Regions from separate parts of the Pseudomonas sp. PP3 genome, predicted to be linked through region 1. Evidence: riboswitches for the same ligand, from Rfam matches in the RefSeq annotation. Region 1 holds a riboswitch; the other holds the start of a gene.
The links. Region 1 has a riboswitch for cobalamin ahead of KHO07_RS14950 (CbtB-domain containing protein). Riboswitches for the same ligand answer to the same signal wherever they lie in the genome.

Region 1 (7,998 bases):
AGTTGCAGTTCGCGGTCGATGTGGGTCTCGCGCACCAGTTGCAGTATGTCGCGCTGCAACTCCCGGGCGCGGCGTGGATCGAGCAATTGCGCTTCGTAATATTCGTCGGCGAGCAATTCGAGATTGCGCAGCGGACCGTAGGTTTCAGCGCGGGTCAGCGGCGGCATCAAGTGATCGATGATCACCGCCTGAGTCCGCCGCTTGGCCTGGGCGCCCTCACCCGGATCGTTGACGATGAACGGATAAATGTTCGGCAACGGTCCGAGCAATGCATCCGGCCAGCAGTTTTCCGAGAGGCCGACGCCTTTGCCCGGCAGCCATTCGAGGTTGCCGTGCTTGCCGACGTGGATCAGCGCGTGGGCGCCATAGGTGTTGCGCAGCCAGAAGTAGAACGCCAGATAGCCGTGGGGCGGCACCAGGTCCGGGTCGTGATACACCGCGCTCGGGTCCACTTGATAACCGCGCGCCGGTTGAATGCCGACAAAGGTCAGGCCGAAACGCAACCCGGCGATCATCATCCGGCCGCTGCGGCACATCGGATCGTTTTCCGGCGTGCCCCAACGCTCCATCACTGCGGCGCGATTGGCTTGGGGCAGCGCGTTGAACATCGTCAGGTATTCATCCATGCCCAGGCTTTGCTGGCAAGGACGCTGGTCGAGGGTGTCCAGATCATTGCTGACGCCGCCGAGCAGTTGCTGGATCAACGCGGTGCCACTGTCCGGCAGTTCGGCGGGGAGCGGATAGCCTTCGGTGTGCAGCGCGCGGAGAATGTTCAGCGCCGCCGCTGGCGTGTCCAGGCCCACGCCGTTGCCGATGCGGCCGTCGCGGGTCGGGTAATTGGCGAGGATCAGCGCCACGCGCTTTTGCGCATTGGGCAGGCGCGCCAGATCGATCCAGCGCCGCGCCAGTTCGGCGACAAAGTCCATGCGCTCGGGTTGCGGCCGGTAGCACACCACATCCGATTGACTGCGCTCACTGCGCCACGCCAGATCCTTGAAACTGATCGGCCGGCTGATGATCCGCCCGTCCAGTTCCGGCAAGGCAATGTGCATTGCCAGATCCCGCGGGCCGAGGCCTTGATCGCTGGCGCGCCAGCCCGGTTCGTTGTCCTGGGCGCAAATGGCCTGAATCACCGGGATGTTGCGGCGAAACGGACGCAAATGCGGCGCTTCGGGGCTCGATTGGGCAAAACCGGTGGTATTAAGGATCACTCCGGCTTCTGCTTCATCCAGCCAATCCTCGACTGCCGCCAGACAGCCGGGCTCTTTCAAACTGGCCAGGGCAATCGGCAACGGATTCAACCCCGCTGCCTGCAACCGCTGGCAAAAAACATCGATGAAACCAGTATTCGCCGCTTGCAAATGCGAGCGGTAAAACAGCACCGCCGCCACCGGTTGACCGGCCTGCCAATCGGCCTGCCAGTCGCTCAATGCGGGGGTGTGTTTTTGCGGATGGTAAATCGCCGTGCGCGGCAATGCTTGCGGCTCGTCCCAGGCGTAATCCCGCGCCAGCCAACGGTTGGCCAGGCAGCGGAAGAAGTCCAGCGCGTTGCCCATGCCGCCCTGGCGCAGAAACTGCCAAAGTCGGTCTCGATCTTCGGCATCGACAGTGCTCAGGTCACTGAGCTCCGGGTCCGGGCGATCATCCCCCGGCACCAGAATCAACTGCACACCACGCTGCGACAACTCCACCAGCCGCTCGACGCCGTAACGCCAATAGGCAATGCCGCCGTGCAGCGAGATCAGAATGACCTTGGCGTGGCGCAAGACTTCATCGACATACAGATCAACCGACGCATGGTTCTGCACCTGCATCGGGTTGGCCAGGCGCACGCTCGGGTAATCGTCGGGCAACTGCTGCGCCGCTTCGGCGAGCAGCGCCAGACTGGAATCGCCGCTGCACAGGATCACCAGCTCGGCGGGGGTTTGTCCAAGGTCGGCAATGTTGTCATCCGACACGAAACCGCCGGGCTGGGTCCTGAGCAGGTGCATGGCTTATACGCTGAGCGCGGCGCGCAATTGCGCTTCGAGCAAGGCGGCATCCAGCGCCTGGCCGATCAGCACCAGACGCGTGGTGCGAGCTTCTTCAGCGCCCCACTGACGGTCGAAGTGCTTGTCGAAACGCGTGCCCACGCCCTGGATCAGCAAGCGCATCGGTTTGTTCGGGATCGCGGCGAAGCCTTTGACGCGCAGGATGCCGTGCTGGACCACCAGTTGCGTCAGCGCGTCCATCAGCAGGCTTTCATCGGATGCCGGCAATTCGATGGAGATGGAGTCGAAAGCGTCGTGATCGTGGTCGTCATGATCGTCATCATCGTGATGGTGATCGTGGTGACTGTGACGGCTATCGATGTGCTCTTCGGAACCGGCGCCGAGGCCGATCAGCACGTCCAGCGGCAGGCGACCGCTGCTGGCTTCGATGACTTTTACCGCGGGCGGCAGCTCTTCGGCAACTTCCAGGCGTACGCGGGCCAGGTCTTCCGGGCTGATCAGGTCGGCCTTGTTGAGGATCACCAGGTCGGCGCTGGACAGTTGGTCAGCGAACAGTTCGTGCAGTGGCGATTCGTGATCCAGGTTCGGGTCGAGTTTGCGCTGGGCGTCGACCTGATCCGGGAATGCGGCGAAGGTGCCAGCCGCCACGGCCGGGCTGTCGACCACGGTGATGACCGCATCGACGGTGCAGGCACTGCGGATTTCCGGCCACTGGAAGGCTTGCACCAGTGGTTTTGGCAGTGCCAGGCCCGAGGTTTCGATCAAGATGTGATCGAGGTCGCCGCGACGGGCGACCAGTTCGCGCATCACCGGGAAGAACTCTTCCTGAACGGTGCAGCACAGGCAGCCGTTGGCCAGTTCGTACACACGACCGCTGGCTTCTTCTTCGGTGCAACCGATGGAACACTGCTTGAGGATTTCGCCGTCGATGCCCAGTTCGCCGAACTCGTTGACGATCACCGCGATGCGGCGCCCCTGAGCGTTGTCGAGCATGTGCCGCAGCAACGTGGTTTTGCCCGAGCCGAGGAAGCCGGTAACGATGGTGACAGGGAGTTTGGCCAGTGTTTTCATCGGATGCCCTTTGGCAAGGTGGCGGGCATACGGGACGAGAACCGGCAACGCACATGCGCGCCGGAAGCGTTCGCCACCGGATCACCCCGCCCGGTTGTAGTGAGAATCTGTATCGAGGCAGGTCTCCTGGCTGACGGTGTGCCAGTCGCTTGACTGGCGTTTACTGCGCCTTCCCGCGGGCTCAAGGGTTGAGCGTGCAGTGGCGTGGCAGCGAACATCACCGTTCACAGTTGCGGGGGCAGCCGCGGCATTGACCGCGTTCCCTTCTTAGCTTCGACAGATGCCGAAGAACCTCGAAAGCGCAAGGCTACGCATGGTATTGGGGCGGGTCAATGTCCGCCGTGCATCACGGTCGTCTGTGGCGAGGGAGCTTGCTCCCGCTCGGCGGCGAAGCCGTCGTAATACCTGCTGACGAGGTATTCCAGAAAGAATGCCGGGGGTCGCTTCGCAACCCGGCGGGCGCAAGCTCCCTCGCCACAGGGGATGTGGTACCTCAAACGAGAACCCTTGCCAATTGACGCCCAGCCCTCGCCCATGCTCTCCTACGCATCTTGTTACGGGTGCCCTTCACAGGGTGAAACGGGAAACCGGTGAATCATGTGCTTTACTCAAGGCCATGTCAGTCCGGTGCTGCCCCCGCAACGGTAAGCGAGCGAAGCGTCAGATCCACTGTGCCCATCCGGCATGGGAAGGTGACGTTTGCAGGTCAAGGCGAAAGCCTGTGCCCCTCGTGAGCCCGGAGACCGGCCCGCAACACAAAGTGAAAACACAATCACTGAATGACAAACCCGCGGTGGGCGGGCGCTGTTCGAATCCCTGCGCGCCCGTTCGTGTGCAGGATCTTGCATGCGCTTTAGATTCCCCGCTGACAGACCAGAGGGAAACGCCATGTCGACCATCAGCAGCACCGGCCACAGCAGCTCCGCCAGCGCCACCACCACCCTGACTCAACGCCTGACCGCCGCCGTTTTTGCGTCGATCCTCGGCGCGTGCCTGGTGTACTTCGCCGGTTTCTCGCACATCGAAGCGGTGCACAACGCCGCCCACGATACCCGTCACAGCGCCGCGTTCCCGTGCCATTGAGACCCGCCGAGATGATCAAGCGTATTGCGCAAACCGCAGGTTTCACCGGGCTGCTCGCCGCCCTGCTGCTCACCCTGCTGCAAAGCTTCTGGGTTTCCCCGCTGATTTTGCAGGCCGAGACTTACGAGAAATCCGAACCGGCCGCTGTTGAAGTCCACGAACACGCACACAGCGAAGGCGCCGTCGCCGCTCACACCCACGATGGCGAAGCCTGGGAGCCGGAAGACGGCTGGCAGCGCGTGCTGTCGACCACCGGCGGCAACCTGGTGGTGGCCGTCGGTTTCGCCCTGATGCTGGCCGGCCTGTACACCTTGCGTGCGCCGACCAAAACGTCCCAGGGTTTGCTCTGGGGTCTGGCCGGCTACGCAACCTTCGTGCTCGCGCCGACACTCGGCCTGCCGCCTGAGTTGCCAGGCACCGCTGCCGCCGATCTGGCGCAACGGCAGTTCTGGTGGGTCGGTACTGCGGCCTCCACTGCAGTCGGTATCGCGCTGATCGTGTTCAGCCGTCACTGGCTGATGAAAATCCTCGGCGCGGCGATCATTGCCGTTCCCCACGTGATTGGCGCCCCGCAACCGGAAGTGCATTCGATGCTGGCACCCGAAGCACTGGAAACCCGGTTCAAAATCGCTTCGCAGTTGACCAACGTCGCGTTCTGGCTGGCCCTGGGCCTGATCAGCGCCTGGTTGTTCCGCCGCAAAAGCGATGGCCAATACCACGCATGATGGATCCCCGCACAGCGCCGACCCTGGTGGTCGGCCTGGGCTGCCAGCGCGGCTGCCCCGTCAATACGTTGCGGGCGCTGCTGGATCAGGCACTGCAAGCGCATCAAATCGAACTGCATGACATCATGGCCCTGGCCAGCATCGACTTGAAACGCGACGAACCGGCGCTGAGCGAGTTGGCCGCTCAACTGGCGCTACCGCTCATGTATTTCAGCAGTGAACAACTGGCCGCTTATCAGCCACAACTCAGTCACCATTCGCAGATCGCTTTCGAGCGCACCGGATGCTACGGCGTGGCAGAAAGTGCCGCCCTCGCGCTGGCCGAACAATTGACCAATGCACCGGCAAAACTGCTGATCTCGCGACAAAAGTATGCCCAGGCCACTCTGGCATTGGCCTGCCCTGCGTAAAATCCCCGATAATCCACGTATCCGATCATGAGCAATCTTCATCTGAAGCCTTGCCCAGCCCCTTTTTACCCACAGGAATCGACGATGACCGTCTACTTCATTGGCGCAGGTCCCGGCGACCCGGAACTGATCACCGTCAAAGGCCAGCGGCTGATTCGCAGCTGTCCGGTGATTATCTATGCCGGCTCATTGGTGCCTGCTGCGGTGCTTGAAGGCCATCAGGCCGAAACCGTGGTTAACAGCGCCGAATTGCATCTGGAACAGATCATCGAACTGATCAAGACTGCCCACGCCAACGGCCAGGATGTGGCGCGGGTGCACTCGGGAGATCCGAGCCTGTATGGCGCCATCGGTGAGCAGATCCGCCCTCTACGCGAACTCGGCATTCCTTTCGAGATCATCCCCGGCGTGACCGCAACCGCCGCCTGCGCCGCGCTGCTGGGGGCGGAATTGACGTTGCCGGACGTGTCACAGAGCGTAATCCTGACTCGCTACGCCGACAAAACCACGATGCCAAAAGGCGAGGAATTTTCCAGTCTGGCGCAGCACGGGGCGACCATGGCGATTCATTTAGGGGTTAATCATCTGGCGAAGATTGTCGAGGAGCTGCTGCCGCATTATGGCGCCGATTGCCCGATTGCGGTGGTTCATCGCGCGAGCTGGTCGGATCAGGACTGGGTGGTGGGGACGCTTGAGGACATTGCCGGGAAGGTTGAAGAAAAAGGGTTTCGACGCACGGCGTTGATATTGGTAGGTCGAGTATTGGGCAGTGATCAGTTCAGCGAGTCGTCACTGTATCGCGCGGGACATGCGCATCTTTATAGACCCTGAAACACTTGTGGCGAGGGAGCTTGCTCCCGCTGGACCGCAAAGCGGTCCCAACATCAGCCAACGCACTCATCACGGGAAATGCATCGGCTGTATTGTGATGGCTACACCATCAAGCGGGAGCAAGCTCCCTCGCCACAGCGCCGTTTTTTAGGTCGCAGCGAACACCTTAGTAGTAGGCGTTTTCTTTCTGCGTGTGGTCGGTTACGTCACGGACGCCTTTGAGCTCCGGGATGCGCTCGAGCAAGGTACGCTCGATGCCTTCCTTCAAGGTCACGTCTGCCTGGCCGCAGCCCTGGCAACCGCCACCGAACTGCAGAACGGCAATGCCGTCCTCGACCACATCGATCAGGCTGACCTGACCGCCGTGGCTGGCCAGCCCCGGGTTGATCTCGGTTTGCAGGTAGTAGTTGATGCGCTCGTTGACCGGGCTATCAGCGTTGACCATCGGTACTTTGGCGTTTGGCGCCTTGATGGTCAGTTGGCCGCCCATGCGGTCGGTGGCGTAGTCGACAACCGCGTCGTCCAGGAACGCTTCGCTGAACGAATCGATGTAGGCCGTGAAGCTTTTCAGCCCCAAAGCGGTGTCTTCAGGTTTTTCTTCGCCTGGTTTGCAGTAGGCAATGCAGGTTTCTGCATACTGGGTGCCAGGCTGGGTGATGAAGACGCGGATGCCGATGCCCGGGGTGTTCTGCTTGGAAAGCAGATCGGCCAGGTAATCGTGGGCGGCGTCGGTAATGGTAATAGCGGTCATGGAAACTCCTCGCAGGCTTGGGCGCAGTTTACGCCAATCATCGCCGCGGACAAAGTCCTAGTATTTTTGTCGGGAAAGATTGCCACGATCCCCCAGCACGCGCTGCCGGAGGATCGGTGGTTTTTCACAGGTTTTCGTAGCGATTCATGTCCAGCACGCCCTCTTCCACCGGTTCGGTTTCGTGGATGTAGCGGCTTAAATCATGAAAGTACTGCCAGAACTGCGGATGACTGCGACGAATCCCCCAGCGTTCGACGATTTTCTCCAAACGATCGACGTCCTTGGCATTTTCCATCGCTGCCACAAACGCCGGAACCTCTCCGGCCGGGATGTTGAACATGAAATTCGGATAGCTGCTCAGTACGCCCGGGAAAATCGTCAGGGTGTCCAACCCCGGCTGATAACGCAGTGATTCGCCGAGCAGGAAAGCCACGTTGCTGTGGGCGCGGTTGCGCAGCAGGCTGTAGACCACACGGGTTCCGCTCGACGTTTCGATACGCAACATTGTGGCTTCCGGCAGTTGATCGATGACCCTGAGCCCGGCTGCCGGTCGCGCCGTGAGCGTGCTCAAGGCTTGTTCGGCATTTTGCAGCTCGGGATCAATGTTAGGCCGCGAACAATAGGCGCCGTCACAGCGATTGATCGGGTCAGGATTGGCGTTGAGATCGCCGTAACGCGCCAGCAACTGCATGGCGAAATCACGCTTGGGGTCTTTTTCGTCCAGTTTCAGCGCGGTCGGCTTGTCGTTGTCGATGGTCTCGTAGTCCAGCCACATCTTGAATTTGCCGCTGTTCTGGTACCAGTCGTCAAGATAACCCTCGCGCGAATCCGCCGGCATCAGGCGCAGGAAGTTCTGCTCGGCGCCATTGCGGATCAGGTCGAAATACAGGCGCGTCTGCGCTTGATGGGAGACGTTGCCGAACACGTCGAAATTCACTGCCAACTGGTAATACGTACGCTCCAGCAACGGGTAATCGAACAACCACAGGGTTTGCGGCACTTCGCCGATCAAGCCTTTGGTCACGGCGGCGCTGTCGAAATGGCGGAAAATGCTCAGCAACGCATTGTCGTTGCCGGCCCACAGCGTCGACCAGCTCGGCGCCGGCACATCGGCGTAGCTGTCGCGGCGCAGGGCT
Region 2 (7,998 bases), 1.6 Mb from region 1:
GCAGTGGTCCTGCTCTGCGCGTTTATCTGGCTGTTACATCCGATTCTCACGCCGTTCCTGGTGGCGTTGTTGTTGGCTTATCTGTTCGATCCGCTGGTAGACCGGCTGGAAAAGGCCGGGCTGTCCCGGACCTGGGGCGTCGTGGCGGTCTTTGCGCTGTTTACCTTGATCTTGACTGCGTTGCTGTTGGTGCTGGTGCCAATGCTGGCCAAGCAGCTTTTCCGTTTGTACGAATTGGCGCCGCAGATGCTCGACTGGTTGCAGCACACCGCGCTGCCGTGGGCGCAGTCGAAGTTTGGTTTGTCGGAAGGTTTCTGGAAATTCGACAAGCTCAAGGCCGCCATCAGCGAGCACATGGGGCAAACCACTGACATTGTCGGTGTCGTGCTGAGCCAGGCGACGGCCTCTGGCCTTGCGCTGATTGGCTGGCTGGCGAATCTGGTGCTGATTCCGGTGGTGAGTTTTTACCTGTTGCGCGATTGGGATCTGATGATGGCCAAGATCCGTAGCCTCCTGCCCCGTGATCGTGAAGAGCGCGTTGTGTCCCTGGCCGGCGAATGCCATGAAGTGCTGGGGGCGTTCGTGCGTGGGCAGTTGCTGGTGATGGTGGCGCTGGGCGCCATCTATGCGGCGGGCCTGATGCTGGTAGGACTGGAGCTGGGGCTGTTGATCGGACTGATTGCCGGTCTGGCGGCGATTGTGCCGTACATGGGGTTTGTAATCGGTATTGGCGCGGCGCTGATTGCCGGGTTGTTCCAGTTCGGCGGTGATCTGTATCCGATGGTCGGTATCGTCGCGGTGTTCATGGTGGGCCAGGCGCTGGAAGGGATGGTGCTGACGCCGCTGCTGGTGGGGGATCGAATCGGCTTGCACCCGGTGGCGGTGATCTTCGCGATTCTGGCCGGTGGTGAGTTGTTCGGGTTTACCGGTGTCCTGCTGGCGCTGCCGGTGGCGGCGGTGATCATGGTGCTGGTGCGCCATATACATGATTTGTATAAGGATTCTGAGATTTACAGTGGTGTTGACGAGCCCGAGCTCTAGCGGGTGGCGCGGGCATCCCGGTTCACTCCCGGGATGTCCCGCAACCGGCGCCGGTTTGTTGCCCGCAGCGCCAAAGAAACTGTCATAAAACCGGAGCGTCAACGCAAACCTTTGATTTTGCTTGTGGTCTGTCGCATTGTGCGGTCGGCTTCACGGGTATAAACTTCGCAAACTTTACACAGAGGCCACTAACGGTTCCTTTGGAACTGTTCAGTCAGCATGAAACCGATTCAGCTGCCCCTAGGTGTGCGTCTGCGTGACGACGCCACCTTTATCAACTACTACCCAGGCGCCAATGCCGCTGCACTCGGCTATGTCGAGCGGCTGTGCGAAGCCGACGCCGGCTGGACCGAGAGTCTGATCTATCTTTGGGGCAAGCATGGGGTAGGGCGCACGCATCTGTTGCAGGCCGCATGCCTGCGATTCGAGCAGATGGGTGAACCGGCGGTGTATCTGCCGTTGGCCGAATTGATGGACCGTGGCATCGAAATCCTCGACAACCTTGAACAGTATGAGCTGGTCTGCCTGGATGACTTGCATGCAGTCGCAGGCAAGGCGGATTGGGAAGAAGCGCTGTTCCATCTGTTCAATCGTCTGCGTGACAGCGGTCGGCGTCTGCTGATTGCTGCATCGACTTCACCGCGCGAGCTGCCGGTGAAACTGGCGGACCTCAAATCCCGCCTGACCCTGGCACTGATCTTCCAGATGCGCCCGCTCTCCGATGAAGACAAACTGCGTGCCCTGCAACTGCGTGCATCCCGTCGCGGCCTGCACCTGACCGACGAAGTCGGGCATTTTATCTTGACCCGCGGAACCCGTAGCATGAGCGCGCTTTTCGACTTGCTCGAACAACTCGATCAGGCCTCGCTTCAAGCCCAGCGCAAGCTGACAATTCCCTTCCTTAAAGAGACGCTGGGTTGGTAGCAAAACCCGGTAAATTCAAGGTCTGAAGCGGTTTCTGGCATATTTCAGGCGCCAGAAAATCCGCTTTCCTGCACGGTTGCAGGCTGCGTCAACATTCAAAATAGGCTTAAGCGCTTAGATGTTAACGAGAAACCGATAAGTCACATAAAGTTCGATTGAATTTGCAAATGAGGATGATAGCGGGCATAGTCTCGGCTTCTTTACAACTATCAGCCACGGTCGTGCCCATGCTAAATCGCTTTGCACCCCTCGTGCCTCTCGCACTCGTTACCCTGTTGTTCGGTTGCGCTGCCCACACTCCAGTGGTCCAGCAAGCGCAGCAACAGCAGGTGAAAAGCTCCGTTACCGCTCAGTCTTCCGCTCTTTATCAGGAAGAACTCGCGACCGAAAAAGAACTGGCCGACTTCGCCGATGGCAAGTCCTACCAGCTGCCGGTTCTGGCAGACAGCATCCTTGAACGCGGCATGTCGCTGATCGGTACCCGTTACCGTTTCGGTGGTACCTCTGAAGCCGGCTTCGATTGCAGCGGATTCATCGGTTACCTGTTCCGTGAAGAAGCCGGCATGAATCTGCCGCGCTCCACCCGCGAAATGATCAACGTGGACGCACCACTGGTGTCGCGCAGCAAGCTCGAGCCGGGCGATCTGCTGTTCTTCGCCACCAATGGTCGCCGCGGTCGCGTCAGCCATGCCGGGATCTATCTGGGTGACAACCAGTTCATCCATTCCAGCAGCCGCCGCAGCGGTGGTGTACGGATCGATAGCCTGGGCGACAGCTACTGGAGCAAGACATTCATCGAAGCCAAGCGCGCACTCGCCATGGCGCCAGGTGCGGCTCCAATCGTCACCGCTCGCAAGTAAGCGGACAATTTGTAAGGTGAACTTAAAGTCTTACTTGAAGTTTGCCTGATAAGCGCTAGAATTCTGATCTATCAATGATGGCAAACCGCCTGCGTACTGCGCAGGCGGTTTTCTTTTCTGCGTCCCAGCAGAAAAAAGCCGCAGCCAGATCAGGATGCTCTGCTTATGTCGACGTCGGCCCGCCTCGCAATCATGTTCTTCGCAGCGCTGCTCAGCGCTTGCGCCAGCCGCACACCGCCACCCGCGCCGGTGGTCAGGGCACCCATCGTTTTCGGTCCTTCCCAATCGTTCTCACCTGAAGCGGAAGACGTGCTGTTTCGCGCGTTGGGCCTGGTGGGCACGCCTTATCGCTGGGGTGGCAATACGCCGGATTCGGGTTTTGATTGCAGTGGCTTGATTGGCTATGTGTACCGCGATGTCACCGGGATTTCCTTGCCGCGCACCACGCGCGAGATGATCACCATGCAGGCGGCGAATGTCGGCAAGGAAGGCTTGCAGACCGGTGACCTTATCTTCTTCGCCACCAACGGCGGCTCCCAGGTCAGCCATGCCGGGATTTACGTCGGCGAAGGGCGATTCGTCCATGCGCCAGCCACCGGTGGCACGGTAAAGCTCGACAGCCTGTCCAAAGCGTATTGGCAGAAAGCCTACCTGAGTGCCAAGCGCGTCCTGCAGCCGGAGCATTTGGCGCGCAATCCCTGATCTTCGGAGGTTGTCGTCATGACTGCTCGCACACTCAACCTCGACGATTCGCTGTATCAATACCTTCTGGACGTATCCCTGCGCGAGACGCCGCTGCTCAAGCGCTTGCGCGACGAAACCCAGGCATTGCCGATGGCGCGCTGGCAGGTAGCGCCCGAGCAAGGGCAGTTTCTCGCGTTGTTGGTGAAGCTCATCGGTGCGCGGCGATTGCTGGAGATCGGCACCTTTACCGGTTACAGCGCCCTGTGCATGGCGGCGGCATTGCCGGATGAAGGCTCGCTAATCTGCTGCGACATGCCGGGTGACTACAACGCCATCGCTCGTCGCTACTGGGAAGAAGCCGGATTGAGCACGCGCATTGATCTGCGCCTGGCGCCTGCGCTGGAAACGCTCGGCACGCTGCATCAGCCTGGCGAATTCGATCTGATTTTCATCGATGCCGACAAGGCCAACTACCCGGCCTATCTGGAGCACGCGCTGCGGTTGCTGCGGGTCGGTGGGCTGGCGGTGTTTGATAACACCCTGTGGAGCGGTCGGGTGCTGGAAAGCAATCCGCAGAGCGCAGACACCCGCGCGATCCAGGCGCTCAATCGAGCGTTGAAGGATGACGCGCGGGTAGATCTGTCGTTGTTGCCGCTGGGGGATGGGCTAACGCTCTGTCGTAAACGCTAACGATCGCAGCCGCTTATCGAGTCGCGGACACCCGCCATACCTTGTTTCCCACATCATCGGCCACCAGCAAGCCACCCTGCTGATCGATCACGACACCTACCGGCCGGCCCATGGCTTTTTCTTCGTCGTTGAGAAAACCGGTGAGCACATCAATCGGTTGTCCCGTCGGCTTGCCTGCGCTAAATGGCACAAAAATCACTTTGTAACCGCTGTGCGGTTTGCGGTTCCATGAGCCGTGCTGGCCGATAAAGGCGCCTTCCTTGAATTGCGCCGGCAATGTGTTGCCTTCGGCGAACGTCAGGCCCAGCGACGCGGTGTGCGGGCCGACCGCGTAGTCCGGCGCGATCGCCTTGGCCACCAGATTCGGGTTTTGCGGTTCGACGCGTACGTCGACGTGCTGGCCGTAATAGCTGAACGGCCAGCCGTAAAACCCACCGTCCTTCACGGAGGTGATGTAATCGGGCACCAGATCGCTGCCGATTTCATCCCGCTCGTTGACCGCCGTCCACAGTGCGCCGCTTTGCGGCTCCCACGCCATGCCGTTCGGATTGCGCAGGCCGGAGGCAAAGATCCGGTGATTACCGGTGGCGCGATCCACTTCCCAGATCGCCGCACGTCCTTGCTCCTGATCCATGCCGTTCTCGCCGACATTGCTGTTCGAGCCTACCGTGACGTACAGCTTGCTGCCGTCCTGGCTGGCAATCACATTTTTGGTCCAGTGGTGATTCAGTGTCCCGCCCGGTAAGTCGACGACTTTGATCGGTTGCGACTTGATGGCTGTGTCGCCGGTTTCGTAGTGGAAGCGCAGCAGGCGATCCGTGTCGGCCACGTACAGGTCGTTGCCCACCAGCGTCATGCCGAAGGGCGAGTTCAGGTTTTCCAGGAACACCGTGCGGGTCTCAGCGATGCCGTCGTGATTGCTGTCGCGCAGCAGTGTGATGCGGTTCGGGCTCGGTACGCCTGCTCCGGCGCGGCCCATGACTTTCTTGGTAATCCAGCCCTTGATGCCTTTGTTGTCATCGGGCTTGGGCGGGGCGTTGGTTTCGGCGACCAGGACGTCGCCATTGGGCAACACGTACAGCCAGCGTGGGTGATCGAGATTATCGGCAAATGCGCCGACTTGAGTGCCGCTGGCCGCCACGGGTTTTGCACCGTCCGGCCAGCCGATGGCCGGGGCGATGTTCATCGTCGGGAATAGCGTTTTGTTGGGTTCGGGCAACTTGGGTGACGGACCGGTGCCGTCGGAGACTTGCAGGCTGGAGGTTTCGCCGCAAGCGACGAGCCCTCCGGCGAGAGCGACAACGAATACGAGCTCGGATGTGCGCATTGCGGATCTTCCCTGTGGATGCCTTGATTTAATCATAGAGAAGCCTGGCCGCTGGTTGGTTCAACCCTTAAGCCGCGAGCCTGCTTCAGCAGCACGGCCATGCCGGGATGGTAACGGCCTGCCTGGTGATTGATCGGCGGCGGTTATTCATCTGTGCGCCCTGTCTTCAATTGACGCTCCACCCCCAACCCTCTAACCTTCGCGGCTTGTTTCAGGTGCTCTGTGGCTTGGGTCGACAGAGTGAAACAGGGAAGTCGGTGAGCGAGCGTTTCAGAAGTGAAGAGCCGCAATCCCGACGCTGCCCCCGCAACGGTAAATGAGTGAAAGATTGCGCCTTGGCCACTGTGTCGACAGACATGGGAAGGCGCGCAGTCTGGCGCAAGCCGCTCATGAGTCCGGAGACCGGCCTGATCCATCCAAGCGGCATCACGGTGGGCGATGCCAGGCTTCTTGCCGTCTATTCTTGTGCCTGCCCGCCGTTATTCCAGCCTCAACGGAGAGCTCCCCCATGACTGATACCCCTGATCGTGACGAACGTCATCTGGCGCGCATGCTGCGCAAAAAAGCCGTGATCGACGAGCGCATTGCCAACTCGCCGAACGAGTGCGGCCTGCTGCTGGTGCTGACCGGCAACGGCAAAGGCAAGAGCAGCTCGGCTCTCGGCATGCTCGCGCGATCCATGGGCCATGGCATGCGGTGCGGCGTGGTGCAATTCATCAAAGGGCGTAACAGCACCGGCGAAGAATTGTTTTTCCGACGTTTCCCCGAGCAGGTGCGTTTTCATGTGATGGGCGAGGGTTTCACCTGGGAAACCCAGGATCGTCAGCGTGATATCGCCGCCGCCGAAGCGGCCTGGGCCGTGTCGCAGGAACTGCTGCGTGATCCGTCCATCGGCCTGGTGGTGCTGGACGAATTGAACATCGCCCTCAAGCACGGTTATCTCGATCTGGATCAGGTGCTCAGCGATTTGCAGGCGCGTCCGCCGATGCAACACGTGGTGGTCACCGGTCGCGGCGCCAAGCCGGAAATGATCGAGCTGGCTGACACCGTCACCGAGATGGGCATGATCAAGCACGCCTTCCAGGCCGGAATCAAAGCGCAAAAAGGCGTGGAACTGTGAGCCGCACTGTATGAGTAGCGCTCGCCAATGCCCGGCAGTATTGATTGCCGCGCCGGCCTCCGGTCAGGGCAAGACCACTGTCACCGCCGCACTGGCCCGTTTGCATCGCAATCAGGGGCGCAAGGTGCGCGTGTTCAAATGCGGCCCGGACTTTCTCGACCCGATGATTCTCGAGCGCGCCAGCAGTGCGCCGGTTTATCAATTGGATATGTGGATGGTCGGCGAGCAGGAAAGTCGTCGCCTGTTATGGGAAGCCGCCGCTGAGGCCGATCTGATTCTGATCGAAGGCGTGATGGGGCTGTTTGACGGCACGCCGTCGAGTGCCGATCTGGCACGCCATTTCGGTGTGCCGGTGCTCGCTGTCATCGACGGCACCGCCATGGCCCAGACTTTTGGTGCACTGGCCCTCGGGCTGGCGCGTTATCAGCCGGACTTGCCGTTTGCCGGTGTCCTGGCCAATCGCGTCGGCACCCTGCGTCACGCGCAATTGCTTGAGGGCAGCCTGACCGAAGGCCTGCGTTGGTATGGCGCCTTGTCCCGGGAAACCGGAATCGAGTTGCCGAGCCGCCACCTGGGGCTGGTACAGGCCAGCGAGTTGAACGACCTCGATGTGCGCCTTGATGCGGCGGCTGATGCCTTGGCCAGCAGTTGCGAAGTCGCGTTGCCGCCAGCGGTGCAATTTGCCGCTCCCGATGTGATTGCAGCCGAGCCGTTGCTGGCCGGTGTGCGCATTGCCGTGGCCCGTGATGAAGCGTTTGCCTTCACTTATGGCGCCAGTCTCGATGTGTTGCGGGCGATGGGCGCTGAGTTGCGGTTTTTCTCGCCGATCCGTGACGCGCAATTACCCGAGGCCGACAGCTTGTATCTGCCGGGCGGTTATCCGGAGTTGCATCATGTGGCGCTGGCGCAAAACACCTCGATGCTGAACGCCATCCGTGCGCACCATGCCGCGGGTAAGCCGTTGCTGGCCGAATGTGGCGGCATGCTTTATTTGCTCGATTCGTTGACTGATGTCGAAGGCACCCGCGCCGAGCTGGTCGGTTTGCTGAGCGGTGACGCGGTGATGCAAAAGCGCCTGGCCGCGTTGGCCTTGCAGGCGGTTGAGCTGCCGGAAGGCTCGCTGCGCGGGCATACCTATCATCACTCGCTGACGACCACCGAACTGACGCCGATTGCCCGGGGCTTGAGTCCTAATGGCGGACGTGGGGCGGAAGCGGTTTATCGTGAGGGGCGGATGACGGCCTCTTATGTGCATTTTTATTTTCCGTCGAATCCACAGGCGATCGCCGCGCTTTTCGCACCCGACCTTGAAGCCGCCATCGCTGGTAAGCCAGCTCCTACAGTGAGCAGTG

Region 2: linked by a shared signal. The riboswitch ahead of cobO (cob(I)yrinic acid a,c-diamide adenosyltransferase) and the one ahead of KHO07_RS14950 (CbtB-domain containing protein) in region 1 are both predicted to bind cobalamin.

Annotation. Positions count from the first base shown of each region.
Region 1 is NZ_HG995459.1:3,296,889-3,304,886, forward strand. It holds gene cobN (cobaltochelatase subunit CobN) at 1-1,991, opposite strand, end outside; gene cobW (cobalamin biosynthesis protein CobW) at 1,995-3,062, opposite strand; cobalamin riboswitch at 3,161-3,373, opposite strand; cobalamin riboswitch at 3,604-3,829, shown strand; gene KHO07_RS14950 (CbtB-domain containing protein) at 3,951-4,145, shown strand; gene KHO07_RS14955 (CbtA family protein) at 4,157-4,870, shown strand; gene KHO07_RS14960 (cobalamin biosynthesis protein) at 4,867-5,280, shown strand; gene cobM (precorrin-4 C(11)-methyltransferase) at 5,365-6,111, shown strand; gene nfuA (Fe-S biogenesis protein NfuA) at 6,278-6,862, opposite strand; gene KHO07_RS14975 (fatty acid cis/trans isomerase) at 6,987-7,998, opposite strand, start outside.
Region 2 is NZ_HG995459.1:1,740,305-1,748,302, forward strand. It holds gene KHO07_RS08105 (AI-2E family transporter) at 1-1,041, shown strand, start outside; gene hda (DnaA regulatory inactivator Hda) at 1,261-1,965, shown strand; gene KHO07_RS08115 (NlpC/P60 family protein) at 2,193-2,825, shown strand; gene KHO07_RS08120 (C40 family peptidase) at 2,991-3,527, shown strand; gene KHO07_RS08125 (class I SAM-dependent methyltransferase) at 3,546-4,199, shown strand; gene KHO07_RS08130 (sorbosone dehydrogenase family protein) at 4,213-5,526, opposite strand; cobalamin riboswitch at 5,723-5,952, shown strand; gene cobO (cob(I)yrinic acid a,c-diamide adenosyltransferase) at 6,035-6,646, shown strand; gene KHO07_RS08140 (cobyrinate a,c-diamide synthase) at 6,657-7,998, shown strand, end outside.